DNA from 2 places in the Paenibacillus sp. FSL R7-0340 genome. Region 2 is predicted to be linked to the other one. Evidence: riboswitches for the same ligand, from Rfam matches in the RefSeq annotation. Region 2 holds a riboswitch; the other holds the start of a gene.
The links. Region 2 has a riboswitch for glycine ahead of sdaAB (L-serine ammonia-lyase, iron-sulfur-dependent subunit beta). Riboswitches for the same ligand answer to the same signal wherever they lie in the genome.
Positions count from the first base shown of each region.

Region 1 (15,844 bases), on a different contig from region 2:
TTGCGTTCCCTGCGTTTTCTATTCTTGATCCTGTGAACACATACTCTCTGCCGCAAAATCAAACCGTTTACGGAATCGTAGATATGATGTCACATACGCTGGAGCATTATTTCCATTTGGAATCCAATACTCCGGTCCAACTTGGCTGGTGCGAAACGATTTTGCGTACGGTCATGGATGCGGCTCCAGGTCTGGTCAACGATCTGGAAAACTACGAGCTGCGTGAAACGATTATGTATTGTGGTACGATGGCGCTGAACGGCTTCCTAAACATGGGGCTGACAGGTGACTGGGCTACTCACAATATCGAACATGCTGTGTCTGCTGTTTATGATATTCCACATGGTGGAGGACTGGCTATTCTGTTCCCGAACTGGATGAAACACAATCTGCATGTGAAGCCTGAACGCTTCAAACAACTGGCCGTCAATGTGTTCCATGTAAACCCAGAAGGCAAGAGCGATGAAGAAGTGGCGCTGGAAGGTATTCAGGCGCTGCGTGATTTCTGGAACTCGATTGGTGCACCAAGGCGTCTGGCTGATTACGATATTGATGCGTCCCAAATCGATGTTATGGCTGATAAAGCTGTGAAATTTGGATCTTTTGGTGGCTTTAATAAGCTCAATCGCGAAGATGTAGTCGAAATTTACAAAGCATCTCTGTAAACCGACATTTGTATCATTTTAAGCACGTTTGTGCGTCATTAGACGTACGAACGTGCTTTTTTGGGTTTGATTTGGGATTTTGGAGGAAAATTTTGAAACTTTTTAAGGTTGAATACGTAAACATAGTTATAGACTGGAAACCAGACTGAAAAGGTACATGGAAGGAGGAGTCGCATGGAAACCATATTTTGGTGGTTATTGGCAGGGGGCGCTATCTTTACCGTAGTCAGTGTGCTGATTGGAGATGTACTCGGTGGTTGGCTGGATGGTGCATTGGAGCTACCGGGCCTCGATTGGTTCAGACCTGTCGTTTTACTTGGAGCCATGACCGCTTTTGGCGGGGCTGGAGTACTGCTGACAAAGTATACCGGGCTGAGCATGGGGTGGGTCGTCGTGCTTGCTTTAGGGATTGCGTTTGTCATCGGAATACTCGTGTTCTTTGCGTTTATCAAACCCATGGCGAATTCGGAGGTATCCAGCGGCTTCTCCATGCGTGAGCTGACTGGCCGGATCGGTGAGGTCACCATTCCTGTACCTGAGGTTGGTTACGGGGAGGTTATGATCCGCTTGGGTGCAGGCAACACCATACATACAGCATCTAGCTTCGATCACAAACCGCTTGCTGCGGGAACCCGTATCGTCGTGGTTGAGGTCGCAGAGGGCGTCGTCCGCGTAGCGTACCTGGACACATAGACGGCGCATTCGCTTAACTTGAAGGGAGCGTGATCGGGAGTGTCAAATTTGCAAGATATTGTGTTGGTCCCTGGGATTGTTGTCATCGTTATCGTTATATTAGGGATCGCTTTTTGGGCCCGTTACAAAACGGTAGGACCGGATGAAGGGATGATCGTGACGGGCTCTTTTCTGGGAAATAAAAATATTTCCGAGGATGACTCTGGACGCAAAATTAAAATTGTACGCGGCGGGGGGGCCTTCATTTGGCCAATTTTCCAGCAGTCCGAATTCATCTCTCTGTTGTCCCATAAACTGGACGTAACCACACCGGAAGTGTATACGGAGCAAGGAGTTCCCGTGATTGCGGATGGTGTGGCGATCATCAAGGTCGGCAGTTCTATTGAGGATGTGGCTACAGCAGCCGAGCAGTTCATCGGGAAGCCACTGGAGGCTCTTAGGGGAGAGGCTCAGGAAGTGCTGGAGGGACATTTGCGCGCAATCCTCGGTTCGATGACAGTGGAAGAAGTTTATCGTAATCGGGATCGGTTTGCGCAGGAAGTGCAAGGCGTGGCTGCTCGTGATCTGAAAAAGATGGGCTTGCAAATCGTTTCATTCACCATCAAAGATGTGCGTGATAAGCACGGATATCTGGATGCGCTTGGTAAGCCGAGAATTGCCGCTGTGAAACGGGATGCTGAGATTGCAGAAGCCGAGGCTGTGCGGGATGCCCGGATTCAGAAGGCGCGTGCGGAACAGGAAGGCCAGAAGGCCGAATTGCTGCGGGATACCAACATTGCGGAGGCAGCCAAGGAGAAGGAACTGAAAGTGGCTTCGTTTAAGAAAGAACAGGATACAGCGAAGGCAGAAGCCGATCAGGCTTATCACATCCAGGAGGCCCGTGCCAAGCAGACTGCTGTCGAGGAGCAGATGAAGGTCGAGCTGGTGCGCAAAGAACGGGAAATTGATCTTCAATCCAAGGAAATACAGGTACGTGAAAAGCAATATGATGCGGAAGTGAAAAAGAAGGCAGAAGCCGATCGGTATGCGGTCGAACAAGCGGCGGAAGCAGATAAATCGCGTAAAATGCGTGAGGCTGAATCGCTGCAATACTCGATTGAGACACAGGCTAAAGCGTCAGCTGAACAAAAACGTCTCAACGGGCAAGCAGAAGCGGATGCCGAACGCGCCAAAGGTACGGCAGACGCAGATGTCATCCGTTTGCGTGGACTTGCAGAAGCGGAGGCCAAGGAAAAACTGGCGGAGGCGTTCCAGAAGTTTGGAGAGGCCGCCGTGCTCGATATTATCGTAAAAATGTTGCCTGATCTGGCTGGACGTATTGCCGAACCGATTGCGTCCATTGATAAACTCACCGTAGTTGATACGGGAAAAGGAGAAGGAGCAGCGCGTGTCAGCAATTATGTCACCGAACTGATGGCTACGGCACCTGAGATGCTGAAGAGTGTATCCGGCATTGATGTGGAGCAGTTAATCAAGGGGCTGACGACTGGGAAAAAAGGCCTTCATTCCGTGCCGTCCTCCGGTGAAGGGAATAAGCAGCATCTTCCAGCCTCGGTGGAGGCAGCACTAACAGATAAAGAATAACGGTAAGTCTTTAGGGAGCATCTACCCCTAACCAAAAGACCGCTTTTCATCACAGCATTTCCCGGCAATGTGATGAAAAGCGTTTTCTTTTTATTGACCTTTAGCCGAATATTTGGTACTTTAACGTGGATTCCTCTGAGCTTCATGCTATAATTCTTAGGATCAAGGTTCTGATAAAAGAGGTGCGGATGTGAGCAGCCTAAAAGTGGCCAAAGCGCTGAATAACAATGTGATTATAGGGATGCATCCCGAGCATGATGAGGTTGTTGTGATTGGAAAAGGAATCGGTTTCAATCGCAGACCCGGTGATCTTATGCCGTTGGATTCAGTTGAAAAATTATTTATATTAAAAAGCCATGAAGAACAGGAGCAATACAAACGGTTGCTTCCTGAGCTGGATGAAAAGCTCATTGAGGTCATCGGTGAGGTACTTCATCTTGTTCAGCTTCAAGCAAAGAAGCCTCTAAATGAGCACATACTGATTGCTTTAACTGACCATATCGCTTTTTCCATCAACCGTCATAAACAGGGAATTACGATTCATAATCCGTTTTTGTATGAGACTAGGGAAATATATCCTCAGGAATACAAGATGGCTGAGCAGGCTGTTGCTCTAATCAGGGATAAGATGGATGTAGATCTGGGAGAAGATGAAATCGGATTCGTGGCCCTGCATATTTATAGCGCCATGACAAACCAGCATATCTCCGAGGTGAGGAAGGATTCTCGTCTGATTGCGGATATGGTTCAGGTTGTCGAGACCACACTGGATTATCGTATTCCTCTCCAATCTCTTGATTATTCTCGACTGCTGACTCATCTGAGGTTTGCGATTGAACGTGTGCGCCGGGGAGAAATTGTGCAGGAGATTTATCGATTGGACAAGCTTTTGAATGAGGAGTACCCGGAAATGTATATGCTGGCCTGGAAGCTCACGAAAATTATGGAAAAAAGACTCCGTAAATCTGTGTATCCAGCTGAGGTTAGTTATTTGACAATGCATCTGCAGCGGTTGTCCCAACGCAAAGAGCAGGGGGAGCAACAAAAGTGATAAAACCGGAATAAAAAAGTATTGCCTCGCATTTAGCGGGGTGCTATAATCAATTTTGCAATGAGGAAGACAACAACTGAACATTAAACGTGTTACTGATTCGATCAGGCATGAGTTGTTTTAAGTTATGATTGTTTACAGCCTACTGGGGCAAGCTATATCCCAAGGTTGTTTTCAAACATACTTAAATCGGCTCATGCCTTTTTTGTTGTTTTGCCTCTGTTCTAAATTTCAGAGAAGGATGTGGAAGGTATGTTTAAAAAGCTTTTCGGCGTTTTACAGCGTGTCGGTAAAGCATTAATGCTTCCTGTAGCGATTTTGCCAGCTGCGGGGCTTTTATTGGGTATCGGTAACATGCTGGTCAATCCTGATTTTCTCCAGTACATTCCGGCATTAAATGCGGGCTGGGTTCAATCGGTAGCGACGATCATGATGAATGCCGGACAAATCGTTTTTGATAATCTGGCACTATTGTTCGCAGTCGGCGTAGCCGTCGGTCTGGCGGGCGGTGAGGGTGTAGCAGGTTTGGCTGCCATCATCGGTTACCTCGTTATGAACATTACTCTGGGTACAGCCGTGGGTGTCACACCTGGTCTGATTGCTCAAAAAATACCGGGTTATGCAAACGTGTTGGGGATTCCAACGCTTCAAACCGGGGTGTTCGGCGGGATAATCATCGGTATACTGGCCGCGGCCATGTACAACCGCTTTTTCAAAATTGAGCTTCCTTCGTATCTGGGCTTTTTCGCGGGTAAGCGTTTTGTTCCGATTGCAACGGCGGTATCCTCACTGATTGTCGGACTTGCGCTGGTTCTGATCTGGCCTCCAGTTCAACAAGGACTTAATGCAGTATCTCACTTTATGGTGTATTCCAACCCGACTTTGTCGGCGTTCCTGTTCGGTGTTATCGAACGCGCGCTGATTCCATTTGGTTTGCATCACATCTGGTATTCACCGTTCTGGTTTGAGTTTGGTGAATATGTTAACAAGGCAGGTCAAACCGTTCACGGTGACCAGCAGATCTTCTTCAGCCAGCTTCGCGACGGAGTGGCGTTGACAGCAAGTACGTTCCAAGTGGGTAAATTCCCATTCATGATGTTCGGTTTGCCGGCAGCAGCGCTTGCAATGTACCATGAAGCAAGACCAGAACACAAAAAATATGTAGCAGGTATTATGGGTTCAGCAGCATTGACTTCGTTCTTGACAGGTATTACGGAGCCACTGGAATTTTCCTTCCTGTTCGTAGCTCCACTGCTGTTTGCAGTACACTGTATATTCGCAGGTCTGTCATTTATGACCATGCAAATTTTACATGTCAAAATCGGTATGACCTTCTCAGGCGGATTTATTGACTTCCTGATTTTCGGGATTATTCCAACCCGTACGCCTTGGTGGTATGTAATTATCGTCGGTCTGATTTTGGCAGTTATTTACTACTTCGGATTCCGGTTCATCATACGGAAGTTCAACTTGAAAACACCAGGACGTGAAGAAGCTACAGATAATGTGGATGGCGCAGCAGTCGGTAGTAGTGATGAGCTCCCGCACAACATTTTGGCAGCTTTCGGTGGTTCATCGAATATCAAGCATCTGGATGCTTGTATCACACGTCTTCGGATCGAGGTTAATGAGAAATCGAACGTTGACAAAGCTCGTCTGAAACAACTTGGCGCATCGGGTGTCCTTGAAGTCGGTAACAACGTACAGGCAATTTTCGGTACACGTTCCGACACCATTAAATCTCAAATGGCTGATATCATGGCTGGACGTACACCTGCACCAGCTCCGGCGCAACCTGCTCCACAAGAGGAGAAGGAAGCTGGAGAAGAACAACAAACCATTATTGTAGAAGATATTGTAATGCCTGTTAACGGCGAATTGGTTGATATCTCGACGGTTCCCGATCCGGTATTTGCAGAACGTATGACAGGTGACGGTTTTGCGGTCGTGCCAAATGATGGAACGATTGTGTCCCCTGTTTATGGTAAAGTATTCAATGTATTCCCAAGCAAGCATGCGATTGGTATTCAATCCGATGGCGGTAAAGAAGTGCTTGTTCATATCGGGGTGAATACTGTGAAGCTTAAAGGCCAAGGATTTGACGTTTTGGTGAACGAAGGCGATCTTGTGTCAGCTGGCCAGCCTATTATGAAAGTAGACCTGGAATACGTGAAGGCAAACGCTAAATCCATCATCTCACCTGTCATTTTTACTAACCTTCCAGAAGGTTCTTCGGTAACTTTAAACAAAACTGGAGTATTGAAGGCTGGCGAAGATGGTATAATTACGATAAAATAAACTCTATGTGTTTCGGATTAGTTGATTAGGCGGCTTAGGCCGTCTGATCAATGATCTGGTATACTGCGTGTAAACAAATATTATCTTTAGGAAAGTGGGAGGAACAAATTATGCAAACAACTTTTAGAATTACGGATGAAGACGGTATCCATGCACGTCCTGCAACTGCGCTGGTAAATACAGCTAACAAATTCAGCGGTGCTGAATCTTTTGCCGAAGCTAACGGTAAAAAAGTAACTTTGAAATCCATTCTGGGTGTATTGTCCCTGGGTCTGGAACAAGGCGATACTATTAACATTATCTGCGAAGGCGCTGAAGCTGCCGAAGCACTGAAAGCTCTTGAAAATGTAATCGTTAACGAAGGGCTGGGCGAAGTTCATGCTTAAAATTTCCGGGATTGCCGCTTCGGCAGGCATAGCCATTGCCCGGGCGTTTATCTTGGAGCATCCGAATTACGCTGTAGAGAGACGCGCGGTTGGTGATGTTGAAGCTGAAATCGCGAGATTGGATGCGGCTTTGGCACAATCTCAAACCGAATTGGAATCGATTAAGGAGAAAACGCTTCAGGAGCTGGGAGAGAAAAAAGCAGAAATTTTTGCATCTCACCTGCTCATCCTGAATGATCCTGAATTGATCGATCCGGTTAAAGCTAAAATCAGAGACGAGCAGCTTAATGCTGACTATGCTTTGAATGAAGTAGCTACACAGTTCATTTCCATGTTTGAAAACATGAAAAGTGCCTATTTGCAAGAACGCGCATCGGACATGCGTGATGTAACCAAGCGGATCCTGAATCACCTGCTTGGTGTTCATTTTGTTAGTCCTGCAGAAATTGCCGAAGAAACGATTGTGCTTGCAGAAGATTTGACACCTTCCGACACAGCTCAGCTGAATCGTGAATTTGTTAAAGGTTTTGCAACGAACATCGGCGGACGTACTTCGCATTCGGCTATTATGGCTCGCTCACTTGAAATTCCTGCAGTTGTGGGAACGAAAAATATATTGTCTCAAGCTAAAAGCGGTGATTTGATTATCGTTGATGGTTTGGATGGTCACGTATTCGTGAACCCTACCGAAGAGATTGTTGCGGAATACCGTGCTAAACAGGTGGCATACGACAAGCAACGCGAAGAGTGGCGTAAGCTGCGCGGCGAAGCTACGGTTTCTGTCGATGGTGTTCATGTCGAACTGGCAGCCAATATTGGTACGCCTAATGATGTAGCTGGTGTTCTGGACAACGGTGGTGAAGGCGTTGGCTTGTACCGTACGGAGTTCTTGTACATGGGACGCGATAAGCTTCCATCCGAAGAAGTACAGTATACGGCGTACAAAACCGTTCTGGAAAGAATGGAAGGTAAACCGGTTGTAGTTCGTACTTTGGACATCGGTGGCGACAAAGAACTTCCTTATCTGGACCTGCCGAAAGAAATGAATCCGTTCCTCGGATTCCGTGCTATTCGTCTGTGTCTGGATCGCCAGGATATTTTCCGCACTCAATTGCGTGCTTTGTTGCGTGCGAGTGTGCATGGTAACCTGCGCATCATGTTCCCAATGATTGCTACGCTGAACGAATTCCGTGAAGCTAAAGCTGTTTTGTTGGAAGAAAAGGAAAAGTTGGTAACCGAGGGTGTATCCGTATCTGAAGAAATTCAGCTGGGCATCATGGTAGAAATTCCTTCTACAGCGGTATTGGCTGACCAATTCGCAAAAGAAGTGGATTTCTTCAGTATCGGTACAAACGATCTGATTCAATACACAATGGCAGCGGATCGCATGAACGAGCGGGTTTCTTACCTGTATCAACCATACAATCCATCCATTCTGCGTCTGGTGAAAATGGTTATTGATGCCGCTCACCGTGAAGGACGTTGGGTTGGTATGTGTGGCGAAATGGCAGGAGATACAACAGCAATTCCGTTGCTGCTGGGTCTGGGACTTGATGAGTTCAGTATGAGTGCAACTTCCATTCTGCCAGCACGTAGTCAAATCTCCAAGTTGTCCCGTGCGGACATGGAAAAACTGGCTACAAAAGCTCTGGACATGCAAACAGCAGAACAGGTTGTTGAATTGGTTCAAAGCATCGAAGGTTAAGGAAGGGTATTACATTTCAAAGGTTATATCTTTTTCCAACAAAAAAATTGCTGTGTACATACAGCAGCCGGTATCTAATAGATACCGGCTTTTTTGCATGCTTTAAGTAGAATTTGTTTTTAACTGCATGAGCAATTCAGTACAGGTTTGCGAGCTGCGGTAGTTTCGTCCAATCGTGTGACTGGAGTAGTATATGGTGCATTGAGCACCAGCTCAGGGTTCTCTTCTGCTTCCCGCGCAATATGAATCATAGTGTCAACAAAAGCATCAAGTGTCTCCTTACTTTCCGTCTCCGTGGGCTCGATCATGATGCACTCCTCTACATTCAGAGGGAAGTAAATTGTAGGCGGATGGTAGCCGAAATCAAGCAGCCGTTTGGCTACATCAAGCGTACGCACTCCAAATTTTTTCAAGCCTCGCCCTGACATGACAAATTCGTGTTTGCAATGTCCAGGGTAGGGCAGGTCAAAATGTGGAGCGAGCCGATGCATCATGTAATTGGCATTGAGCACAGCGCATTCCGATACACGCTTTAAGCCGTCAGGACCGTAGCTACGGATATAGGCATAGGCACGAACGAGAATACCGAAGTTGCCGTAAAAGGCTTTAACCCGTCCAATAGAATCTCCCTGTTCCCGGTCCCAGTGGTACACCCCCTGCGGATCCCGTACGACAAGCGGCTTGGGCAAATAAGGGATGAGCCGTTGCTTTACGCCGACAGGCCCAGCGCCGGGGCCACCGCCGCCGTGCGGGGTACTCATCGTTTTGTGCAAATTGAGATGCACTACATCGAAGCCCATATCTCCGGGACGGGTAATCCCCATGATGGCGTTGGAGTTTGCCCCGTCATAGTAAACCAGACCACCCGCTTCATGCACGATGGCAGCAATGTCAGTGATTTGCTTCTCGAACAGCCCAAGCGTGTTCGGATTGGTCAGCATGAGCGCCGCGGTGTCGTTGCCTACGGCTTGACGTAACGCATCCAGATCCACCAGCCCCTCAGGGGTGGAGGGAAGGGTGACTGTTTCGAAGCCCGCGACGGTTGCGCTGGCGGGGTTCGTTCCGTGCGAGGAATCCGGCACGAGCACCTTGGTACGTCGCTCACCACGTGCTTCGTGGTATGAGCGAATCATCATCAGCCCGGTCCATTCGCCATGGGCGCCCGCGGCGGGCTGAAGCGTGACGGCATCCATGCCAGTTAACGCAGCCAAATCATTTTGGAGCGTATGCAGCAGCTCCATGGCACCCTGGATGCTCTCCTCGGGCTGATATGGATGGATTTTGGCGAAGCCTGTATATCGGGCGACATCCTCATTCACTTTTGGATTGTATTTCATCGTACAGGAGCCGAGCGGATAAAATCCGTTGTCCACGCCGAAATTGCGCCGGGACAAGGAAGTATAATGCCGAATAACGTCTACTTCGTATACCTCGGGTAATGCCGCAGGTTCGCTGCGCAGCGCATAATCTGGCAAAAGCTCTGCCACCGGGCGACGGGGAACGTCGCACTCGGGAAGGGAATAGGCGATGCGACCCGGACGGCTCAATTCAAAGATGAGCGCTTGATCGTGTTCCTTCAACAGCCCTTGTTTCTGATCCTGTCCGGTGTGTGTCATAGCAATCCCCCCAAGGTGTGTACAAATTGGTCAATCTCTTCTTTGGTTCTTTGCTCCGTCACGGCAATCAACATGTGACCAGCAAGTTCCTCATAGTCCCGGCCCAAATCGTAGCCAGCGATAAATCCAGCAGCTAGCAGCTCGGCCTGGAGTTTGCTCATATCCGTACCCTCAGGCAGTCTAAGGGCAAACTCGTTAAAGGTCGGTGCGTTAAACGAGGCAGTTACGCCCTTCAAGCTCAGCAATTGCTCTAAAGCATAACGGCTTTTATGCAAATTTAGCTCGGCTACTTCCTTGATCCCCTGTCTACCCATGACAGACAAGTATACAGATGCAGATAAAGCTAGCAACGCTTGGTTGGAGCAAATGTTAGAGGTGGCCTTTTCGCGGCGGATATGCTGTTCCCGCGCTTGCAAGGTCAGCACGAAGCCGCGTTTACCGTTGCGGTCTGTGGTCTGACCCACAATACGGCCGGGGATACGGCGCATATGTGCCTGAGAAACGGCAAAGTATCCACAGGTCGGACCGCCGAGAGAAGAGGAGATGCCAAGTGGCTGTGCGTCTCCTACCACAATATCCGCGCCCTGTTTGCCGGGTGTTTCCAGCAAGCCAAGTGCTAGTGGATTGGCACTGACGACCAAAAGACCTTTGTGCGCATGGATGAGGTCAGCCATCGGCTTCAGGTTTTCCACGGCTCCGAAAAAGTTGGGGCTTTGGACCAAAACAGCCGCGGTCTGTTCCGATACGGCTGCCGCTAGCGCATCAGCATCCGTTACGCCGTCCGAACAGCCGATCTCCACGATGTCCAAATCCAATCCGCGTGCATAGGCTGCCAATACCTGACGTGCCTCCGGATGGACGGACCTTGATACGATAAGCTGTTTACGGCGGGTAGCTGCGGCGGACAGTGAGCCCGCTTCCGCCAGTGCAGTCGCTCCGTCGTACATGCTGGCATTAGCTACAGCCATGCCCGTCAATTCGCAAATATACGACTGAAACTCGAAAATGGCTTGTAGCTCGCCTTGGCTTACTTCCGGCTGATAGGGGGTGTAGGCTGTATAGAATTCCGAGCGTGAAGTGATGTGCTGGATGACGGACGGAATATGATGATCATAAATTCCTGCGCCAAGGAAGCTGGCATGTGTGTCTGTATTGGCGTTGTGTCCGGCCAGCTCGGCCAAGTGGCGGGTTAAGGCTTTCTCATCGAGTCGAGAAGAGAGAGGCAGTTCCCCTTGATATCGAATGGCCTCTGGAATGTCACTGAATAAATCATCAATAGATGATACACCCACCACACGCAGCATTTCGGTTTGATCCTGTTCAGTCATAGGGAGATAACGATGCTGCTTCATAGGTTCTGACTCCTTTCGAAAAGCAAGATTTTAGATCGTAAATTAGCTAATAAAAAAGTGTGTGAGATGAAAAACCCAGAAGTTCATATCTGACATATTTGCTTTATAGAAATAAAAAGAGTTTAAGATCAGCGCGGGCGTTTATAAAAGGGTGTTGCCACCACCTCGGCACGCAGGCGTTTGCCACGAATCTCAACCTCCAACGGTGTGGAGAGGGCGCTAAAACGACTGTCCACCAAGGCGAGGCCCAGATTACGCTTCAAGGTGGGCGACTGAGTCCCCGTTGTGACCTCACCAATGTGTTGTCCTTCTGCGAATACCGGGTAATGGGCGCGTGGGATACCGCGATCAATCATTTCCAGCCCGATCAATTTGCGAGGAATCCCTTGTTCTTTCTGACGTTGCAGTGCTTCTCTACCGATAAAATCTCCTTTATTCAGCTTGACGAAGAAACCTAGACCAGCTTCGAGTGGTGAAATCGTGGCAGATAACTCCTGACCATATAGCGGCAACCGTGCCTCAAAGCGTAGTGTATCCCGAGCACCAAGTCCAGCGGGAATCAGCCCATACGACTCACCGGAACGAAGCAAACCCTCCCATACGGCTGGTGCTTCCGCAGCAGGTATATAAAATTCAAAACCGTCTTCGCCCGTATATCCGGTTCGTGAGACCAGTGCTTTTGCTCCGAACAATGGCACATTCTCATGGAAGCGGAAAGATGCCAGATTCGTAATGTCCGTATCTGCCACGGCTGCGGCAATACGTGCTGCCTCCGGTCCTTGCAACGCTAGCAATGCTATCGCATCAGACACATTCTCCATGTGAACGGATGCAGGCATATGGCGAATTAGCCAATCCCAATCCTTATCGATGTTGGATGCGTTCACAACGAGCATGTAGCGTTCCGGTCCTTTGCAGTAAACAAGTAGGTCGTCTACTACCCCTCCATCGGGGTAACACAGGAGTGAATATTGTGCCTGACCTGGTTCCAACTGGCTGACATCATTCGTGGTCACCCTTTGCAGAAAAGCTTCGGCCTCTTTGCCTTCAACCAAAAATTCGCCCATATGCGATACATCGAATAAACCCGCACGTTGCCGGACGGCCTCATGCTCCTTTTGAATGCCGCTAAACTGAACCGGGAGCTCCCAGCCGCCAAAGTCAATACAACGAACCCCAGACTGCGTCCCGTAGGACGAATATAGCGGTGTTTTTCGCAAATTAGTCATTATTCCACTCCTATCCGGTGTGATCGGCTAAACAAAAAAGACAGGCCGAAAAAAACGTATAGACGGCAGTCTACACTCTTTTTTTCAGCTCTGTCCTTGATACCAGAAAGTTACCCCGGTATGTACCGGGTTTCCCCTTGGGTGATCCGCTCCAATAGCGAATGCTCTCCAGAGATGCGTCCGGCAGAGGTCCTTTTGCCTGAGAGATTCACCTGCAATGCAGGTTTACTCCTTCGGCGCTACCTTCGGGATCAACGGTATATTACCTGGCTTTGCAGATAACAACCTGATCCGATTCGCGTGCACTTATGTCTCACAAGCGGCAACAGCTATGCGAATCTTTTTGGCAGTCTCTCCCTCCGCGTTCATCCGCGTTTGCAGTTGTCGGGGTGTTTCCCAAAGCATTTGCTATAACCCATTAATACGCAAATTCATTCAAAATGTCAATAAAAATGTCATCAAAAACAATAGAAAAAACATTTAATATATAAATAAGGATATGTAAGCGTTTGTTATAAGCTATCATATTTTTATATAGTACGCTATATGAGGTGATATGAAGTATTTTTGTTAGTATTATTGACATGAGTGTTCTTGTTGTCATAATCTTAACCTGTCTAGTACAGGTGAGCAAAAGCGATTTTATTCATATGGAAGTGAGGGGAACAGAATGGGTGAAGTAAAGCAGCAACTTTGGTATACAGACGAACATGAGTGGGTTCAGCGGACAGAGAATGGAACGGTACGAATTGGTATTACAGACTTTGCACAGCATCAACTGGGTGATATTGTTTTTGTAGAATTACCTGAGGCGGGAGCAACGATTGAGCAGGGAGCGGAGATCGGTACGATTGAATCGGTGAAGACAGTATCCGACCTTTTTGCTCCGGTGACGGGAACCATACTAAAAGTGAATGAAACGCTGGAAAGTACACCTGAGCTAGTGAATGAATCTCCCTATGAAAAAGGTTGGATGATCGAAGTAGAGATGGATAAAGATGTGGAGGAAGCCTTGGGCAAGCTACTGTCTGCGGATCAGTATGAGCAGTTGATTTCCGACGAGCAATAATGGAGCATTGTAGTATGGAGTAAGAGGGTTATTTGTCTGCTCGATTTTTGTATAAAATAGTCGCTATGATTTGACGTAGCGGCTATTTTTTTGTCTTTTTGCAAACGTAATTACGTGTTTTATTCTGATTTAGAGGGTTGTCCCCATATAAGAATCATACATAATCCAGCACGGTTTTTCGACTAATTTCTATAGCTACAGGTCATATTAAGAAGAATTATGCAGGTATAATACCTTCCCGGATAATTTAAATTTAAATGTTGTCATCAACGTTCATGACGAAAGTACGTTTTCATTTCGTTGATGAAGATAGCGCTGTCATTTAGTATGAATTTTAAGAAAAGGTAGTGATGCTTACCTACAAGGAGGATTTGAATATGAGTACATTGGACGCAAAGCCAAGTTCAAAAGGAGGCACTCGTGTCGCCGTACAGCGTTTTGGCCGTTTTCTTAGCGGTATGGTTATGCCCAATATGGGAGCATTTATTGCGTGGGGGCTGATTACGGCACTCTTTATTCCGACCGGATGGTTCCCGAATGAAGGTTTTGCACAATTGGTTGACCCGATGAAAAATTATTTGTTGCCGTTACTGATCGGTTATACAGGGGGCACGATGATTCACGGACAGCGTGGAGGTGTGATTGGTGCCATTATGACGATGGGTGTCATAGTGGGAGCCGATATCCCGATGTTCCTGGGCGCGATGGTAGCTGGTCCGCTGGCTGCGTGGATATTGAAGAAGTTCGACAAGGCCATTGAAGGCAAAGTCAGATCAGGCTTTGAAATGCTGGTCAATAACTTTTCGGCCGGAATTATCGGTGCCATTCTAGCGCTGCTTGCCCATGTGGCGATTGGCCCGATTGTACAAATGATCAGTCAAGTGTTGTCGGCAGGGGTACAGTTCCTCGTGAACGCAGGGCTATTGCCGCTTGTCAACCTCATTATTGAGCCCGGAAAAGTATTATTTTTAAACAACGCGCTGAATCACGGAGTATTGAGTCCGATTGCGTTAGAGGAAGCTGCAAGAACAGGAAAATCCGTACTGTTTATGCTGGAATCCAACCCTGGGCCGGGGCTCGGTATTTTGCTAGCCTACTGCCTGTTCGGCAAAGGCTCTGCGAAGTCATCGGCTCCTGGAGCGGTCATCATTCATTTCTTCGGCGGGATTCATGAAATTTATTTCCCTTATATTTTGATGAAGCCGATTTTGATTCTTGCTGCTATAGCTGGGGGCGTTGTGGGAACCTTCTGTTTTATGTTGACAGGTGCCGGGCTGGTTGCTGCTCCTTCACCGGGCAGCATCATCGCCTATTTTCTAATGACGCCAAAAGGCGGATATTTGCCAATGCTGAGCGGGGTGATCGCTGCTGCGGTCGTATCCTTTGCTGTTGCCGCAGTGTTACTCAAGACTAGTAAGCAAAAAGAAGAGGGGCTGGAGGAAGCTGCTTCCCGCCTGAAAGATATGAAAAATCAAAGCAAGAGTGCAAGTGCTAACGCCACTGTAATGGAAGATAACCACGAATCTGATCGTGCTGCTGAGATTGCCGCAGCTCGAACGCTCAAGGATAAATCCGAAGTGAACAAGATCGTCTTTTCCTGTGATGCAGGTATGGGTTCAAGCGCTATGGGCGCCTCGATTTTACGCAAAAAAATGAAGCAGGCGGGTGTAGGCGTAACAGTTACGAATACGGCAATCAGTGAAATTCCACAGGATGCGGATATTGTCATTACGCAAAAAACGTTGACAGACCGGGCTAAAACAGTAGCCCCGAATGCTGAGCACATTTCCATTGACAATTTTCTGAAGAGCCCTGAATACGAAGCGCTGGTTGAACGTCTGAAATCCGATTCTTAATCCCCGTCGTAGTCAGGCGGACTGTATGCAGTGTACGTCTCCTGCTGGAGGGATGAGCTTGGGAAGGAACGGTATGCGCTTATGAATATTACGAAACGACAACGTGACATCGTGGAATATCTTCTGGAGCAGTCCAAAGAGGTTACAGCCGGGGAAATTGCCACGAAGATCAATGTCAGCACAAGGACGGTTCATCGGGAACTGGGCGCAGTCGAGCATTGGCTGGCAGCTCATGAGGTGAAGCTGGAGAAAAAGTCAGGGATTGGTATCTGTATAGATGCTGACCCAGCTCAGCTTGTATGCCTGCGAAGGCAATTGCTGCATACAAAGTCAGACGAAT
Region 1 covers NZ_JBBOBY010000001.1:1,696,587-1,712,430, forward strand. The annotation lists gene MKX59_RS07615 (iron-containing alcohol dehydrogenase) at 1-665, shown strand, start outside; gene MKX59_RS07620 (membrane protease regulatory membrane protein) at 840-1,358, shown strand; gene MKX59_RS07625 (flotillin family protein) at 1,407-2,942, shown strand; gene glcT (glucose PTS transporter transcription antiterminator GlcT) at 3,133-3,993, shown strand; gene ptsG (glucose-specific PTS transporter subunit IIBC) at 4,246-6,291, shown strand; gene MKX59_RS07640 (HPr family phosphocarrier protein) at 6,402-6,677, shown strand; gene ptsP (phosphoenolpyruvate--protein phosphotransferase) at 6,670-8,382, shown strand; gene gcvPB (aminomethyl-transferring glycine dehydrogenase subunit GcvPB) at 8,502-9,998, opposite strand; gene gcvPA (aminomethyl-transferring glycine dehydrogenase subunit GcvPA) at 9,995-11,350, opposite strand; gene gcvT (glycine cleavage system aminomethyltransferase GcvT) at 11,479-12,579, opposite strand; glycine riboswitch at 12,757-12,855, opposite strand; gene gcvH (glycine cleavage system protein GcvH) at 13,250-13,648, shown strand; gene MKX59_RS07670 (PTS mannitol transporter subunit IICB) at 14,026-15,504, shown strand; gene MKX59_RS07675 (BglG family transcription antiterminator) at 15,586-15,844, shown strand, end outside.
Region 1: it holds a riboswitch for glycine, as region 2 does, so the genes downstream of both, gcvT (glycine cleavage system aminomethyltransferase GcvT) here and sdaAB (L-serine ammonia-lyase, iron-sulfur-dependent subunit beta) in region 2, are expected to answer to the same signal.

Region 2 (15,844 bases):
CCACAGAAGGAGGAGAAACATGAATATTCTGATAGCTGACGATGAAAATATGATTCGGCAGGGGATTCGGCGTACCATTGGCCAAGCTCTACCAACCTGCGGCATTCATCTCGCTGCTTCCACCGAGGAGGCAGCAGGCATTCTGGCGGAGCATCCTGTAGATATTGTATTAACTGATATCCTGATGCCCGGTATGGATGGTCTGGAATTCATGCGTATTTCTAAGCGAAAGCATCCTCATCTGCAGTGGGTTGTCATCTCGGCCCATTCCGACTTCCAATATGCACAAAGAGCAGTAAAGCTGGGTGCCAAAGACTACCTGTTAAAGCCGATTGGTAAAAAAAAGCTGCTGGAGTGCATTGAAATACTGGCAGCCGAAGCGCTTGTGGCCTCGCAGCAGGCGAACGAGGGTAGGCTTCTCAAATCCAATATGGTTTATTTGCGTGAAGCCGTTTTCCAACGCTATGCCCTTGGACTGGATACGGGCAAGCTGGATATACAGCCTTTTGTCGAAAATTATCCGGAATTCCATCTCTTCATGGTTCGCATGGAACCTGATCACAAGCAGACACATCTGGAGCATTTTATGATTGAAAATGTACTGTCCGAGCTCATTGAGGCAGGAGGCAGCGGCTTTGTCGTCAGTCTAGACCGCCATAGTCTGCTGGGCATTGCAAGGGTAAGAGATGAGGCAGAGGCCGCACGGCTAGAGACGTTGCTCGAATCCCATTTGAAGCGTTATGTGAAGGTGCCCCTACAAATTACACGTTCGGGTGTTCATCACAATTTTGCCTCCATACCTGAAGAGGTGGCGCGACTAAGACGTACGCCAGAGGAGATTGCAGCCGCAGCAGCGGATACAGGAGAATGTCTCCGCAAAGGAATGCATACGGTAGATGTGGCATTGCAATACATTCGGGCTCACTTTACAGAGGAGCTGTCGCTGGAGAAGGTGGCTTCAATCGTATTTTTGAATCCGGTGTATTTCAGCCAGTTATTCAAGCAAAAGACGGGACAAGGCTACAAGGATTACGTCATTTGCTTGCGTATGGAGGAGGCGAAGCGGCTGCTCAGTGATCCTCATCTGCGGCTGGCTGATATTTCAGAGCGGATCGGCTATCAGGATATGAGACATTTTACACAGGTATTCCGGCGCAAATGTGGAATGACTCCAACCGAGTATAGACATCAGGGAGTCAAATAAGGCGGTATCAACGACCGAATGAAGGAAGTTTTTCAAGCATCAGACTGTTTCAGGAGTAGAGCGGTGGAGCATCTACTCGGGAACAGTCTTTTTCGTGTCTCCAGCTTGTAGCAGTTCAACAAATTTGCGAGCTGCATTGGATAAATAACGATCCTTGCGCCATACGACGGCAGGCTGTGTGAAGGGGAATGGCTCCTTAATGGAGAGTGTGCGAAATCTGTCCCCGTATTCTTGTCCCAAGCCAGCGTCTGGAATAATGGTAATTCCCATGCCTGTGGAAACGAGCGAGAGAATGGTCGATATTTCTGGACAGTCCAGTACGACGTGCGGAATAAGATGGTGTTCCTGAAATTTGCGGATGACGGTTTCGTATAGTCCGTGTCCTTCTGTTCGGCGTCCCAACAAGAGGTCATAGCTGGCAGCTTCCTCTAAGGTAATTTCCCCACTGGGATGGCGATCTGCCCATTCACACGGAAGAACCGCAACAAAAGAAACTCCCTCCAGTTCAATCGTATGGTACGATTTGTCATCTACCGGAAGCAGCAGCAGGGCCAGATCCACTTTATTTTGGTGCAGCAGTTCTTCCAGATGATGTGTGTCTCCGTGTCCTATTTTAACGTATACCTCTGGAAAATCCTGATGAAAGCGGCTGAGTTGTTCAGTAATCAGAGACATACAGGCGGATGACGTGCCTATGGAAAGTGTACCAGTTACTTTGTTTTCAAACTCCCCAATTTCTCTACAGGTGTCCTCCATTTCAGCCAATAATCGCTTGGCGCGTGTATACAGTGTATATCCGGCCTCGGTTACCTCCCACTTCTTTCCTTCACGGTAAATCAGCTTTACGCCAAGCTCGTCCTCCATATTTTTGAGTTGTTGACTCAGCGGAGGCTGGGCCATGTTGAGCGTTCTGGCGGCCTTGGTGATTTGCCCTTCCTCCACGATGACGCAAAAGTAATGCAGATGCTTCATGTCCATTGGGATTCCTCCTTATTTCTAAACAACGCTTCAATTTGAATACTTTTAAAGTATGTATTCCATATATTATATATATTTTTCGTGTGCAAGGAACGGGCGTATAATTTTTGACAGTAATGCATGGGTGAACATAAAACGATGGGATGGAAGGAGGGGACATATGAAGAAAATCATTGTAGGAATATCGGGAGCGACAGGATCGATCTTCGGTATCCGTATATTACAACAATTACGAGAGGCTGGAGTCCAAAGCCATCTGGTGCTATCCCCGTGGGCTATTGCGAACATTCCCTATGAGACAGGCTACACGGTGAAGGAAGTGGAGGCAATGGCGGATGCAGTCTACTCGTATAAGGATCAGGCTGCGCGTATTTCCAGCGGCTCCTTTCGAGTAGACGGCATGGTCGTCGCTCCTTGCAGCATGAAGACCCTTGCCTCTATTCGTATAGGTATGGCGGACAACCTGCTTACCCGATCAGCGGATGTGATACTGAAGGAGCGAAAGAAGCTGCTGCTCATGACCAGGGAAACACCATTAAGCAGTATCCATCTGGAAAATATGCTGGAGCTGTCACGTATGGGCGTGATGATCCTGCCGCCGATGCCTGCCTTTTATAATCATCCTGCAAGTATCGAGGAATTAGTGGATCATATTGTTTTTCGTGCATTGGATCAGTTCGGTATTGTCACAACCGCAGCCAAACGCTGGGATGGAATGAAGCAGAATGACTCCAGGCTGCACCAGAATTGAGAAATCGAAAGACGAAGGAGAATGAACAATGGCTTATAAAGACTTTCGCGATTTTCTACACACCTTGGAAAAGGAGGGACAATTACTCACGATCAGCGATGAGGTAAAGCCGGAGCCGGACCTCGCAGCAGCTAACAGAGCATTAAACAATCTTGGAGATAAGACGCCTGCTCTCTTTTTCAACAACATCTATGGATATACGGATGCTCGTATTGCAATGAATGTGATGGGCTCCTGGCCCAATCATGCCCTCATGATGGGAATGCCCAAAAACACGCCGCTCAAGGAGCAGTTTTTTGAATTTGCCAGACGCTATGAACAATTTCCGGTGCCCGTGAAGCGGGAAGAAACCGCTCCTTTTCATGAAGTCGAGATTACAGAGGATATTAATTTGTTTGATATTTTGCCGTTGTTTCGTTTGAATCAGGGGGACGGAGGATTTTACCTGGATAAAGCAATTCTAGTTTCACGCGATCTGGATGATCCGGACACCTACGGTAAGCAAAATGTCGGCTTATACCGGATGCAGGTGAAAGGCAAGAACCGTTTGGGCATCCAGCCTGTACCACAGCATGATATTGCGATCCATATCCGTCAGGCTGAGGAGCGCGGCGAAAATCTGAAGGTGGCTATTGCCCTCGGATGTGAGCCTGTGATTACAACGGCTGCTTCTACGCCGCTGCTGTACGATCAATCCGAATATGAGATGGCGGGCGCCATTCAGGGTGAGCCTTATCGTGTGGTCAAAGCGAAGAATGCAGATCTGGATCTGCCTTGGGGAGCCGAGGTCATTTTGGAAGGCGAAGTGTTAGCAGGTGAACGTGAGTATGAAGGTCCATTCGGTGAATTCACAGGTCACTATTCCGGCGGTCGCGCGATGCCAGTCATTCAGATTAATCGTGTATATCACCGCAAACAGCCTATCTTTGAGCATCTGTACATCGGGATGCCTTGGACGGAAACGGATTATATGATCGGTGTGAATACAAGTGTACCGTTGTTTCAGCAGCTTAAGGATGCTTTTCCTAATGAAATCGTAGCCGTTAATGCCATGTATACGCATGGGCTGGTCGCTATTATTTCCACGAAAACCCGGTATGGCGGCTTTGCAAAGGCTGTGGGAATGCGTGCGTTAACGACTCCGCATGGATTGGGGTATTGCAAGCTGGTGATTGTGGTGGATGAGGAGGTCGATCCGTTCAATCTGCCGCAGGTCATGTGGGCTTTATCCACCAAGCTTCATCCAAAGCATGATGCTGTCATTGTTCCTGGCTTGTCTATTTTACCGCTTGACCCCGGCTCTGATCCGGCAGGTATGACGCACAAAATGATATTGGATGCGACGACACCTGTAGCACCGGATATTAGAGGACATTACTCGCAGTCGCTCGATTCCCCGTTGGGTGTAGCAGAATGGGAGAAAAAGTTGAGCCAAATGCTTCGTTGAATATTTTTTAAAATAAAGAAAGATTAAAGGAGTGCTGACAGATGAATATTTGTCCCCGTTGTGAATCTAATCGTTCGGAGGTTGTTACCCGCTCGCCAGTTAAAGGCGCCTGGGAGGTTTTGTTGTGCCCTGTATGCCTGTTCACATGGCGGACCTCAGAACCGGATAGCATTACTGATCCAGCACAGTATAAATCGGCGTTCAAGGTAAACCCCAAAGATATTCCGAATGCTGCTCATGTTCCTCCTATTCCAGAGCGGATATAGGGTCGTTCGTAAGTAGCCGTAAATTATGGTACTTTGAAGTTATAGGCTAAATGTAAAGGGGATTATACTTCATGCAGACACCAAGGATCGGTAAGGAACTGTTCACGCTACTGGACGGTAAGGTATTGGAGGACAAGCAGCATGAAGCAATGATGCTGCTGACGGTCACGGAAGATCAGTGGCCGCACATAGCGATGATTAGTGTGGGCGAAGTTGTAGCGCTGGACGAGGGGAATTTGCGTCTGGCACTATGGCCAGGCACGACCACGACGGGCAACATGATTCGTACCAGGAAGGCGACGCTTGCGGTGTTTACCGGGGGGAAGGCGCATTATGTGCGGTTGTCGCTGGAACATCTGCCTGCTTTGCCCGAAGCCAAGCATGTACGTGAGCGATTTGCGGCTCATGTTTTTGCAGCCAGAGAAGATTCGGCCCAATATGCGGATATCTTGACAGGTGTCACGGTCCGTCTCAAGGAACCGGAATCGGTGATCCATCGCTGGAAGGAAACGGTGGCCGAGCTGTTAATGTAAAGCCATCTGATTATGACAAATAATCTATGTATTTACCAAGTTTACCGTTAAAATAAATGCGGGGAATAAGCGCTTACAAGGGATCGCGCTGAGCTTGTTAGAACAGGAAATTAGAGCGCGAGGGGAAGGTTGTTTCTTTTGAAGGAAAAATAGGAGGGATGAATATGTCTCGTTTTGACAAGGTAGATCAGCTATTGAAACATTTCGTAGCAAATGGACCGGCAGGTTGCGGTTGTGCCATTGCCCAGAATGGTCAAGTGTTGTATGAAGGGTATCATGGATATGCTGATCTGGAAGCCCGAAAACCAATCACTGAGGATACAGTGTATCGCTTGTTTTCCATGACAAAAGTTGTTGTCTGTGCGGCTGCACTTATGCTGTACGAACGCGGGGAATTTTTGTTGAATGAGCCTTTGTATGAATATTTTCCCGAATATCGTAATGCGCATGTATTCAAAACCGCTCCTAACGGATACACCTATGTGGATAAGGCGGAGAAACCCATTTTAATTAAGCATATATTCAATATGAGTGTGGGTCTTCCTTACGCTTCCGAGTCTTCAGAGACAGGACGGGCCATGCAAAAGGTCCTTACAACGTTAAAGGAAAAGCAGGGGAAATATGATCTGCGCACAGAAATTAAAGCGCTTTCTGAGATTCCGCTTTCTTTTGAACCGGGAACACGCTGGTTATACGGATATGGACATGACCTGGTTGCAGGTCTTATTGAAGTGATTTCAGGTAAATCATTAGGGCAATTCCTAAAGGACGAAATATTTGATCCGCTTGGAATGAACAATACAGGTTACCGATATTGTGGAGATATTGAATCGCGAATGGCCTCCTTTTATCAACGGACAGACGCCGGAGAACTAGAGAAAATAGAGGGTTTCTTGGATGAATATCATCAGCCAGATGCTCTATATGAAAGTGGGGGCGCAGGTCTGTATTCGACAGTTAAGGAGTACCTTACATTTTCACAAATGCTGTCGAATGGAGGTATGGTAGATGGTGTGAGGCTATTAGGGAGGAAAACCATTGATTTAATGCGCACCAATCATCTGAATACAGATCAATTATTGGATTTTACTAATTCATATCATACAGGTTATGGTTACGGACTGGGCGTGCGCACGTTAATTGATAAAGCGGCTGGGCATGCAAATAGTTCTATTGGAGAATTTGGCTGGACGGGAGTAGCAGGCACTTGGGTTTCTATAGATCCAAGCGAACAATTCTCCGTCGTTTATATGCACCAACTGGCTCCTAATATGGAAGAATACCATCATTTGAGAGTTCGCGCAGCAGCTTATAGCTGTTTGTAAATGCGAGGTTGTGGGTCTGTTGGGTAAACTCTTCACTATGGCTCTGAAGCTACACAAATTGTAATGTCTAATCTTTATCAGAAATGATCTAGTTAATAAGGACCAAATTTCCTTCGAAGCCTAAACTATTCTTTTCCATATGACGACATAAAACGTAGGTGTAAGGATTTTGCGAAATCCTTAATTTAAGTTTTGGAATGGGAGGGAATTAGATTTTGAAGAATAGATGGTCCGGTTTTCTGGCGTTGGTCATCCTGATTTCAAGTTTTACATCATATGCAGGGTTTGCATCTGCTGCGGATGCGGTGCTTTCCAAGATTGTCCTTTCCTCTAACGAGGTAACTTTGCAGCAGGGAGATACGGCTGCGTTGACGGCTACTGCTGTTTTTAGCGATGGGACAACCTCGAATGTAACCGTAAGCACGGATTGGAAAAGTGATAATACAGCTATTGCTACTGTGTATAACGGTACAGTTTCGGCCAAGGCTGAAGGGGAAGCCACCGTGGTTGCGACCTATAAAGAGAAGGTGCAATCGGTTCAGGTACATGTAACGAAAAAGGTTAAGGCGCTGACATCCAGTGTACAAAGCCTGAACTTGCGTTCAAGCGGTACAGGACAGGTTGATTTGACAGCGACATACAGTGATAATACAACAGCTCAGGTTTCGGGTGATGCTACTTGGACCTCCGATAATCAAAAGGTAGCCACAGTAGTTAACGGATTGGTTACCGCTCAGGGAGCAGGTACAGCCAATATTAAGGCCGTATATGGTCAACAGACCGTAACCATTGCTGTGCAGGTGGAGCAGGTTAAACGTCTCGATGTCAGTTCATCAGAGGTTTCTCTTTTGCTGAAGGATACTGAGAAGGTTAAACTTACGGCGACGTTCCCGGATGGATCGGTACAGGACGTAACAGAGTCCGCTGAATGGAGCTCCAGCAATGCAGCTGTGGCGGATGTACTGAAAGGCACCATTACCGGCTACAGCGCGGGAAAGGCGACAATTACAGGTAAATATGGCACGATGTCCGCTACGATTTCGGTAGATGTCGATCAAACGAATAAGCTGAAAGCCAGCGAATCCAATATTTTTCTCCGTCTGGATGAATCTAAAAAAATACAAGTTTCTGCCGTTTATCCGGATGGGACGGTAACGGATATCACAGATAAAGCTACTTGGACATCAAGCGATGAAAAAATTGCGACTGTGAATAAGGGAACGATTATGGCCATTGGAGCGGGTTCGGCTACGGTGACCGCTAAGTATGGAGATAAGACTGTTTCGATCAAGACAGATGTCGAAACCTCCAGATATTTGGATTTGAGTGAGGACAAGCTGAGCCTGAATGCCAAGGAATCCAAAAAGCTCAAGCTGACCGCAACGTATGTAACAGGTACGGAAGAAGATATCACAAGTAAGGCAGAGTGGAAGTCCAGCAATGAAGATATCGCTTTTGTCAGTGCGGGAGAAGTCACGGGTTATAAAACAGGTGAGGCTACGATCACCGCTTCTTATGGTGGCAAAACAGTTACAGCTACGGTATCCGTAAATGTACCCGGTGATCTGTCTCTGTCCTCCAAAACGGCAACGATTGATATTGATGAGGACTATACTGCAACTTTGACGGCTACTTATGCGGATGGGCGTAAGGAAGATGTAACACAGGATGCAGAATGGGCTTCAAGCGCGGAAGATATTGCTTCTGTGTCCAAAGGAACGATTACGGGTAAATCCGCTGGTAAAGCGGTTATTACAGCGACCTATAATGGCAAAAAACTGACGATTAACGTACAAGTAGGCCTTGTAGACCGTCTGGAAACAGACTCGCGTGTAATTGCGCTTGGTGCTCAGGAAACGAAGCAGCTGAAAGTAACAGGAGTTAAGAGTGGCGGTACAAAAACAGATGTAACCAAGGACGCCACCTGGACAACGAGCAATGTAAAAGTGGTTGAAGTTAGCGAAGGTTTGATCAAAGCGAATGGTAGCGGTAAGGCAACGGTGACTGCTTCATATGGCAAGCAAAACATTACGTTTACGGTAGAAGTGGACGTAGCGCAAAAGATTGAAGCGGATGCAATCGCGTTGTCACTTAAATCCGGAGATCAAAAAACCATCGCGATTGTGGTTAAATCGAGTGATGGTAAAGAAAAGGACGTTACGGCCCAAGCTGAATGGAAAACGTCTAATTATAAGGTAGCCACTGTTAAAAAGGGTCAGGTTACTGCGGTTAGCTACGGTAAAGCTAACATTCAGGCGAAGTTTGGCGGGAAGGTAATCAGCGTACCCGTGGATGTTGATACGCTTAAATATCTGCAAACAGACGAAGTTGCTTTGAATTTGAAGGCAGGACAGCTGGCCAAGGTTACGGCTACAGCCACGTATAAGGATGAGTCGGAGAAGGATGTTTCCAAACCGGCTGTCTGGTCCTCGTCCAGAATTGTTGTTGCGACCGTCAAAGACGGTAACATTAAGGCACAGGGCAAGGGCAAAGCAGTAATTACTGTGAAATATGCAGGTAAAATGACGAAGATACAGGTAACCGTTCAGTAAAAAAGAGAGCAAGCATACGTCCAAGGACGACATGCTTGCTCTTTTTTTTAAGGAGGCTACCTCTTATAGATTATGACTTATCCTTCTTGGTCGGTGTGTTGCGTGTAAGTGATTCAGTCAAACGCTTGCCAGTCGGCGTCTGGGCCAAGCCGCCTTTGGCGGTCTCGCGGTGCTTCGACGGCATCGCACTGCCGACTTCAAGCATCACGTCAATGACTTCGTCAGACGGAATAGCGCTGCGCACACCCGCCAAAGCCATATCCGCTGCGGCAAGCGCAGTCACGGCTCCCAGCCCGTTGCGCACGATGCACGGAATCTCCACGAGTCCGGCGACGGGATCGCAAATCAGGCCGAGCGTGTTCTTAAGAGCGAGGCCCACGGCGTGAACAGCCTGTTCAGGCGTACCACCACGCAGCTCGACCATAGCGCCAGCAGCCATCCCGATAGCTGAACCAATCTCAGCCTGACAGCCTCCCTCCGCGCCAGAAATGAAGGAGTTGTTGGCGATCACGTAGCCAATGGCTCCAGCGGCGAACAGGCCTTTCACCATATGCTCATCATCCCAGCCGAACCGCTCCTGCGCACTGATGAACACACCAGGGATAACCCCACATGAGCCTGCGGTAGGCGTGGCGACAATACGACCCATGGATGCATTTACCTCCGACACAGAGAGGGCATAAGCCATGGCCAGCGCGGAGGCATCGCCGGAGCAGGTTTCCCCTGACCGCAGATACTCGGCTAGGCGCTTGCCGTCACCGCCCGTCAATCCACTGCGGGATACGGTGTCTTGTGTCTGACCGCGATGAACGGCTTCCTTCATGACTTCATAATAATCAGACATTTGGCGAAAGATTTCTTCCTCCGTTGTATTCGTCTCTTGTACCTGCTCTTGAATCATCAAACGGCCAATTGTGGTGGATTCTTCAGCGCATAAAGCGCTGATTTCATGCAGATGGCTAAACCGCATCGGATTCAGCTCCTTTTTTCAAATTAATCATCTTAATTTCATACATATGAGGTAAAGAACGCAGTTCCGCAATCAGTTCAGCTGGAGCAGAACTGTCCGTTTCAATGGCGGTGAGTGCTTCACCATCCCGGCCTTTGCGATCTACGTGCATATAGGCAATGTTAATGTGGGCCGCGCCCAGCGCTGAAGTTATCGCGCCCAATGTACCGGGCTTATCCGAGTGGAGAAGCACCAGCGTAGGCAGCTCCCCGGTCAGATTGACCCGGAATTCGTTGAGCTGCTGGACATGGATGCTGCCGCCGCCGATGGAGGAGCCCAACAGTGTGCGCTGATCCTCGCCCTTCCACAGCTCGAAACGGACAGTGTTCGGATGTGGCGCGGGGAGTCCGCTGACGGCGAATTCCACGGCCATCCCGGCTTGCTCTGCCCATTGCTCGGCATCCGGAATCCGGTGATCGTCCGTATCGTAATTAAGCAGCCCTGCGATGAGCGCCAGGTCTGTACCGTGTCCTTTATACGTGTCGGCAAAGGAGCCGTACAGCGTCATGCGGGCACGGTCAGGCTGCGTCCCGAGCCAGTGCCGGGCAACGCGTGCGAGCCGCACCGCGCCTGCGGTGTGTGAACTGGAAGGTCCGGTCATGGCCGGACCGATAATAGAAAATACATCTTTGAAACGCATGGTGTGGCCCCCTGTATGTTCTAATACCATACTATATGGTATTTCCGCGTCTTTGCGCGGTTATGACGGTTCCTAATGCTGACGCACAATGTGAGCACAAAAAAGGACAGGATAAGGAAGTTTCCCTTATCTCTGTCCTCGTTACCTGAGAGTTTCGTGCGGTGTTCTTACCGCCTTACCCCTTGGGTGGCTTGCGCTCTCTCCAGAGTTGCGTCAGATGACGATACATGGACCTGAGAGATTATCCGCCAGCCGGGTGCTGGCGTCTTGCTCCTTCGGTGCCGCCAGAGCGTAGGCTCCCTGGACAGACTCTCCCGTCATCTTCATTCGCGTATACCGTTCTACATGTCTTTCTTAGCGTAATGTATGCCGTGCTCGGTGTCAATCACAGGTTTAATTTTTACATAAACAGGTGCGTTTCCAATAAAAAAGATTAAAATTTACATAATTATGGATGAAACCAGGAAGGAATTAGAAGATTGGCGGCTAATCTGATAAAGGACAAGTATATTTATGGAAATCATAGGAGGGATATTGACGTATGGTAAAAGGCTTGCGATTCACAGGTTCACGCTTAAAAGGGATGTTGCATCTAGCAGCGATCGTATCACTGCTGATTGGGATCTTTGTTCCATTCGGTCAGGTCAAGGCGGAGGGAGCATTGACAGTAGCCGAAGCACTTCAGCGCCAAAGCAGTGGAGGTACGGTGACGGTGGAAGGTTACATCGTCGGACATGCTACCGGATCGAAAACGGCTAACTTTTCTTCCCCGTTCGCGAATGATTTTAACGTACTGATTGCCGATCAGGCAAATGAACGTAATACGTCTAATCTGTTGGATGTACAGCTGACTTCAGCGTACAGAGGGCAATATGGGCTATCAGGCCATCCTGAGCTGATCGGCAGCAAAATTCGTGTGACGGGTACACTCGGCGCCTACAATAATTTTGGTGGAGTGAAAAGCCCAAGCGCTGTTGAACTGGTGAGCGGAAGCGAGCCGGGGGAACCAGGCGAACCTGGCAACCCGGGTCAACCCGGTACTACACTGCCGGATGGAAAAGGCAAAAAGGTGCTGTTCGATAATACGCACGCACAGACCGCTGGTGCAGCAGATTGGGTCATTGAAGGCGCCTTCTCCGACTTTGCCAATGGACTGCGTAATGTAGGCTTTACGGTAGACCAATTGAATCGTCCCATTCCTTTTACTTATGGAGAGCAGGCTATAACATATGATAAGTTGCGCCAATATGATGTGTTCATTATTGGTGAAGCGAATGTTGCCTTTAAGGCATCCGAGCAGGCTGCACTGCTGCAATACGTGAATAGCGGGGGGAGCGTCTTCTTCATCTCCGATCATTATAATGCGGACCGTAACAAAAACCGTTGGGATTCCTCCGAGGTTATGAATGGTTACCGTCGTGGAGCCTATACTAATCCGGCCAAGGGCATGACTGCAGAAGAAGCTGCATCACCGGCGATGCAAGGATTAACAAGCTCCGATTGGCTGGCGGCCAACTTTGGCGTTCGTTTCCGTTACAATGCGCTGGGTGATGTGAATGCTACCGACATTGTAGCCGCAGATCAATCTTTCGGCATTACCAAGGGTGTGCGCTCGATTGCAATGCATGCAGGATCTACGCTGGCTATTATTGATCCTACCAAGGCTAAAGGCATTGCTTATATCCCTTCAGGCACGAAAAAATGGGGTAATGCGGTAGACCAGGGAGTTTATAACGGCGGGGGCCGTGCGGAAGGACCTTATGCTGCTATTTCCAAGGTAGGTCAAGGCAAGGCAGCGTTCATCGGTGATTCTTCCCCTGTAGAAGATGCTACACCGAAATATGTGCGTGAGGAAAACGGACAGTCGAAGAAGACATATGATGGTTTTAAAGAAGTGGATGATTCCACCTTCCTGGTGCAGACGGTTCAATGGCTTGCATGGAAGCAGGACTACACGAAATTGTCTGATGTGGCAGGTTTGACTCTGGATCAGCCAACGAAGCTTCTACCATTTGAGGAGCCTGCGGCTTCCACAGAACCGCAGCCTGAGCCTTGGTCTGCTCCAGCAGCAGGCTACAAATGGTACGATCCTAGAACGTTCAAGTCTGGCTCCTATGGAGCGGCTTCGTAATTATCGCCAGAAGCTCAATGTGAGCTGGTATTAGTTAGTCGTTTGATCCCTGCAGAGGGATCAGGCGACTTTTTTTGTGATGAAAATTAACCTGTGGTTGGTTATTTCATTACATTTTGTTCCAGAAAGACCGCGCTACTGCTGGATCATTGATTTTTTAAATGATGTTGATAGCATAATCTTAATTGATATATCCATATACTGGTGATAGGATGTATTCAAATTATTCCGACAAAAACGGTATGTAATGTTCATGAGAGGTTTTAAACATCAAACATGGTGAGAATAAGCGGGACAAGACCATGGAGAATGGAGGAAGCGCGCATTGAATACCGGACCCGTGTTTGAAATTAAAGGATTATCCGTATCTTTTCGCATCAATGATCAATATCACCCCGCAGTCGACCATCTGGATCTGACGGTCAACCCCAATGAAGTGCTGGCTGTAGTCGGAGAATCCGGCTGTGGCAAAAGCGCGCTGGCGCTTTCGATCGCACAACTGCATGACATGGAACGCACGCGTGTAGAGGGAGAGGTCCTTTTTAAAGGCACGGACCTGAACCGTCTTTCTTCAGGGCAAATGAATAAAATCCGCGGAGCGGGCATTGGCATGATCTTTCAGGACCCGCTGACAGCACTCAACCCGTTAATGAGCATTGGTAAGCAGATTGAGGAAAATCTTGATTATCATACGTCACTATCTACGAAGCAAAAAAGGGAACGTGTGCTGGAGCTGCTGGAAAGCGTAGATATACCGAATCCTGTGCGTGTGTATGAGCAGTATCCGCATGAACTGTCAGGAGGGATGCGTCAGCGTGTGATGATCGCGATTGCCATAGCTTGCCGACCTTCTCTTATTATCGCAGATGAACCAACTACTGCGCTCGATGTAACGATCCAATCGCAAATTCTCGACTTGCTCAAACAGCTTCAACAGGAGAGTGGGAGCGGAATTATCTTGATTACGCATGATCTTGGTGTTGTGGCAGAAGTAGCCGACCGCGTGGTGGTCATGTATGCCGGAGAAATCGTGGAGAGCGCTGATGTTTTTGAATTATTCAGGCATCCACAGCATCCGTACACGCGTTCTTTGCTTGCTTCCATGCCGGGATCGCATACCAAGGGGGAATCACTGCATGTCATCGGCGGCATTGTTCCCTCATTACAAGATATTCCCCGCAATAGCTGTCGCTTTGCCCCGCGTATTCCCTGGATTCAGCAGGGAGTGCATGAAGACCATCCCCAACTAAATGAAATTTCCCCTGGACATTGGGTCCGTTGTACATGTTACCAGCATTTTCATTTTGAAGACGAGGCAAAGGGGGAAGCTGCTCATGGCACTACTGGAGTTAAATGATTTGAGGGTCCACTATCCGGTGCGCGGTGGTTTCTTCCAGCGTGTTATCGATCAGGTGAAAGCAGTGGATGGCGTGTCGATCAGCATTGAGGCAGGCCAGACATACGGGCTGGTGGGAGAATCCGGCTGTGGAAAAACGACGACAGGCAGGACGATCATCGGTCTAAATAAGCTGACGAGCGGACGGATTCTTTTTAAGGGAAAGGACCTTGCGGCTCTGAGCCGTAACAACCGTCATCCGCTGCGTAGAGACATTCAGATGATTTTTCAGGACCCCTACTCTTCGCTCAACCCGCGCAAGCGCGTATTGGATGTCATTGCTGAACCGCTGCGAAATTTTGAAAGGCTGAGCAGTGAGGAGGAACGGAGGAAAGTACAGACGTTGCTGGAAAAGGTCGGCTTGAACGCCGATGCAGCCTACAAATATCCGCATGAATTTTCCGGGGGGCAACGGCAACGGATCGGGATCGCGCGTGCGCTGACATTAAACCCCAAGCTGATCATTGCTGATGAGCCGGTGTCGGCACTGGACGTTTCCGTGCAGGCACAGGTGCTGAATTTTATGAAGGATGTGCAACGGGAATTTAATTTGACGTATTTGTTCATCAGTCATGACTTGGGTATTATCCGCCATATGTGCGACCAAATCGGTATTATGTATCGAGGCCGTCTAGTGGAGCAGGGGAGCGAGCAAGACATTTATGAGCGTCCACAGCATCTGTATACCCAGCGCCTCATTGCAACCATTCCCAATATTGATCCTACAAAACGGCTGGAAAATGCCCAAAAAAGGCGAATGCTCTTATCCTCCTACAAAACAGAGCTGCCCAAACATCTAGACGTGAGTGGAAAGCCGTTTGCACTAAAATCAGTAAGTCCATCCCATCAAGTCGCGCTACCATAAGGGGGGTACAGAAATGTGGAAATTTACACTGCGTCGGCTGCTGGTTATGATCCCTCAACTTTTTGCACTGAGCGTGCTTATATTTTTCCTGGCTAAGGCTATGCCGGGGGATGCACTGACAGGACTTATTACTTCGACACCCAATCTGAATCCGGCCGTACTGGAAGAACAGCGACAAAGACTGGGACTGAATGACCCGGTGTGGGTGCAGTATGGGAACTGGCTCGTCCAGCTTGCTCACGGGGATCTGGGCAAATCTTATGTACATAAAATTAGCGTTACCGATCTGATTGGCAGCCGTCTGGGAAACACGTTCTTTCTGGGCGTAGTAATTCTGGTTCTGACGTATCTGATCGCCATTCCGCTCGGCGTACTCAGCGGTCGTTATCAGCATAGTCTGCTGGACAAAACCGTAGTGGGCTATACCTATCTCAGCTTTGCCACACCTCTATTTATACTCGCGTTGTTGCTGCTGTACGTATTCGGATTCAGGCTCGGCTGGTTTCCAACCAGCGGCAGTGTGGATGTAGGCGTGGAGCCGGGGACATGGTCATATTACGTGAACAAGTCGTATCATCTCATTTTACCGGCGGTTACAGGCGCATTGCTCAGTACAACGGCTACGATTCAGTATTTGCGCAATGAGGTCATTGACACACGACTGAAGGATTTTGTGAAAACAGCGCGTTCCAAAGGGGTGCCCGAAGGTAAAATTTATTCCCGCCATATTTTCAAAAACTCTCTATT
Region 2 covers NZ_JBBOBY010000002.1:5,711-21,554, forward strand. The annotation lists gene MKX59_RS22900 (sensor histidine kinase) at 1-39, shown strand, start outside; gene MKX59_RS22905 (response regulator) at 20-1,204, shown strand; gene MKX59_RS22910 (LysR family transcriptional regulator) at 1,277-2,182, opposite strand; gene MKX59_RS22915 (flavin prenyltransferase UbiX) at 2,343-2,933, shown strand; gene MKX59_RS22920 (non-oxidative hydroxyarylic acid decarboxylases subunit C) at 2,962-4,380, shown strand; gene MKX59_RS22925 (non-oxidative hydroxyarylic acid decarboxylases subunit D) at 4,422-4,646, shown strand; gene MKX59_RS22930 (hypothetical protein) at 4,718-5,179, shown strand; gene MKX59_RS22935 (serine hydrolase domain-containing protein) at 5,344-6,504, shown strand; gene MKX59_RS22940 (Ig-like domain-containing protein) at 6,720-9,056, shown strand; gene sdaAA (L-serine ammonia-lyase, iron-sulfur-dependent, subunit alpha) at 9,127-10,026, opposite strand; gene sdaAB (L-serine ammonia-lyase, iron-sulfur-dependent subunit beta) at 10,016-10,705, opposite strand; glycine riboswitch at 10,917-11,032, opposite strand; gene MKX59_RS22955 (DUF6359 domain-containing protein) at 11,247-12,836, shown strand; gene MKX59_RS22960 (ABC transporter ATP-binding protein) at 13,162-14,193, shown strand; gene MKX59_RS22965 (ABC transporter ATP-binding protein) at 14,171-15,097, shown strand; gene opp4B (oligopeptide ABC transporter permease) at 15,111-15,844, shown strand, end outside.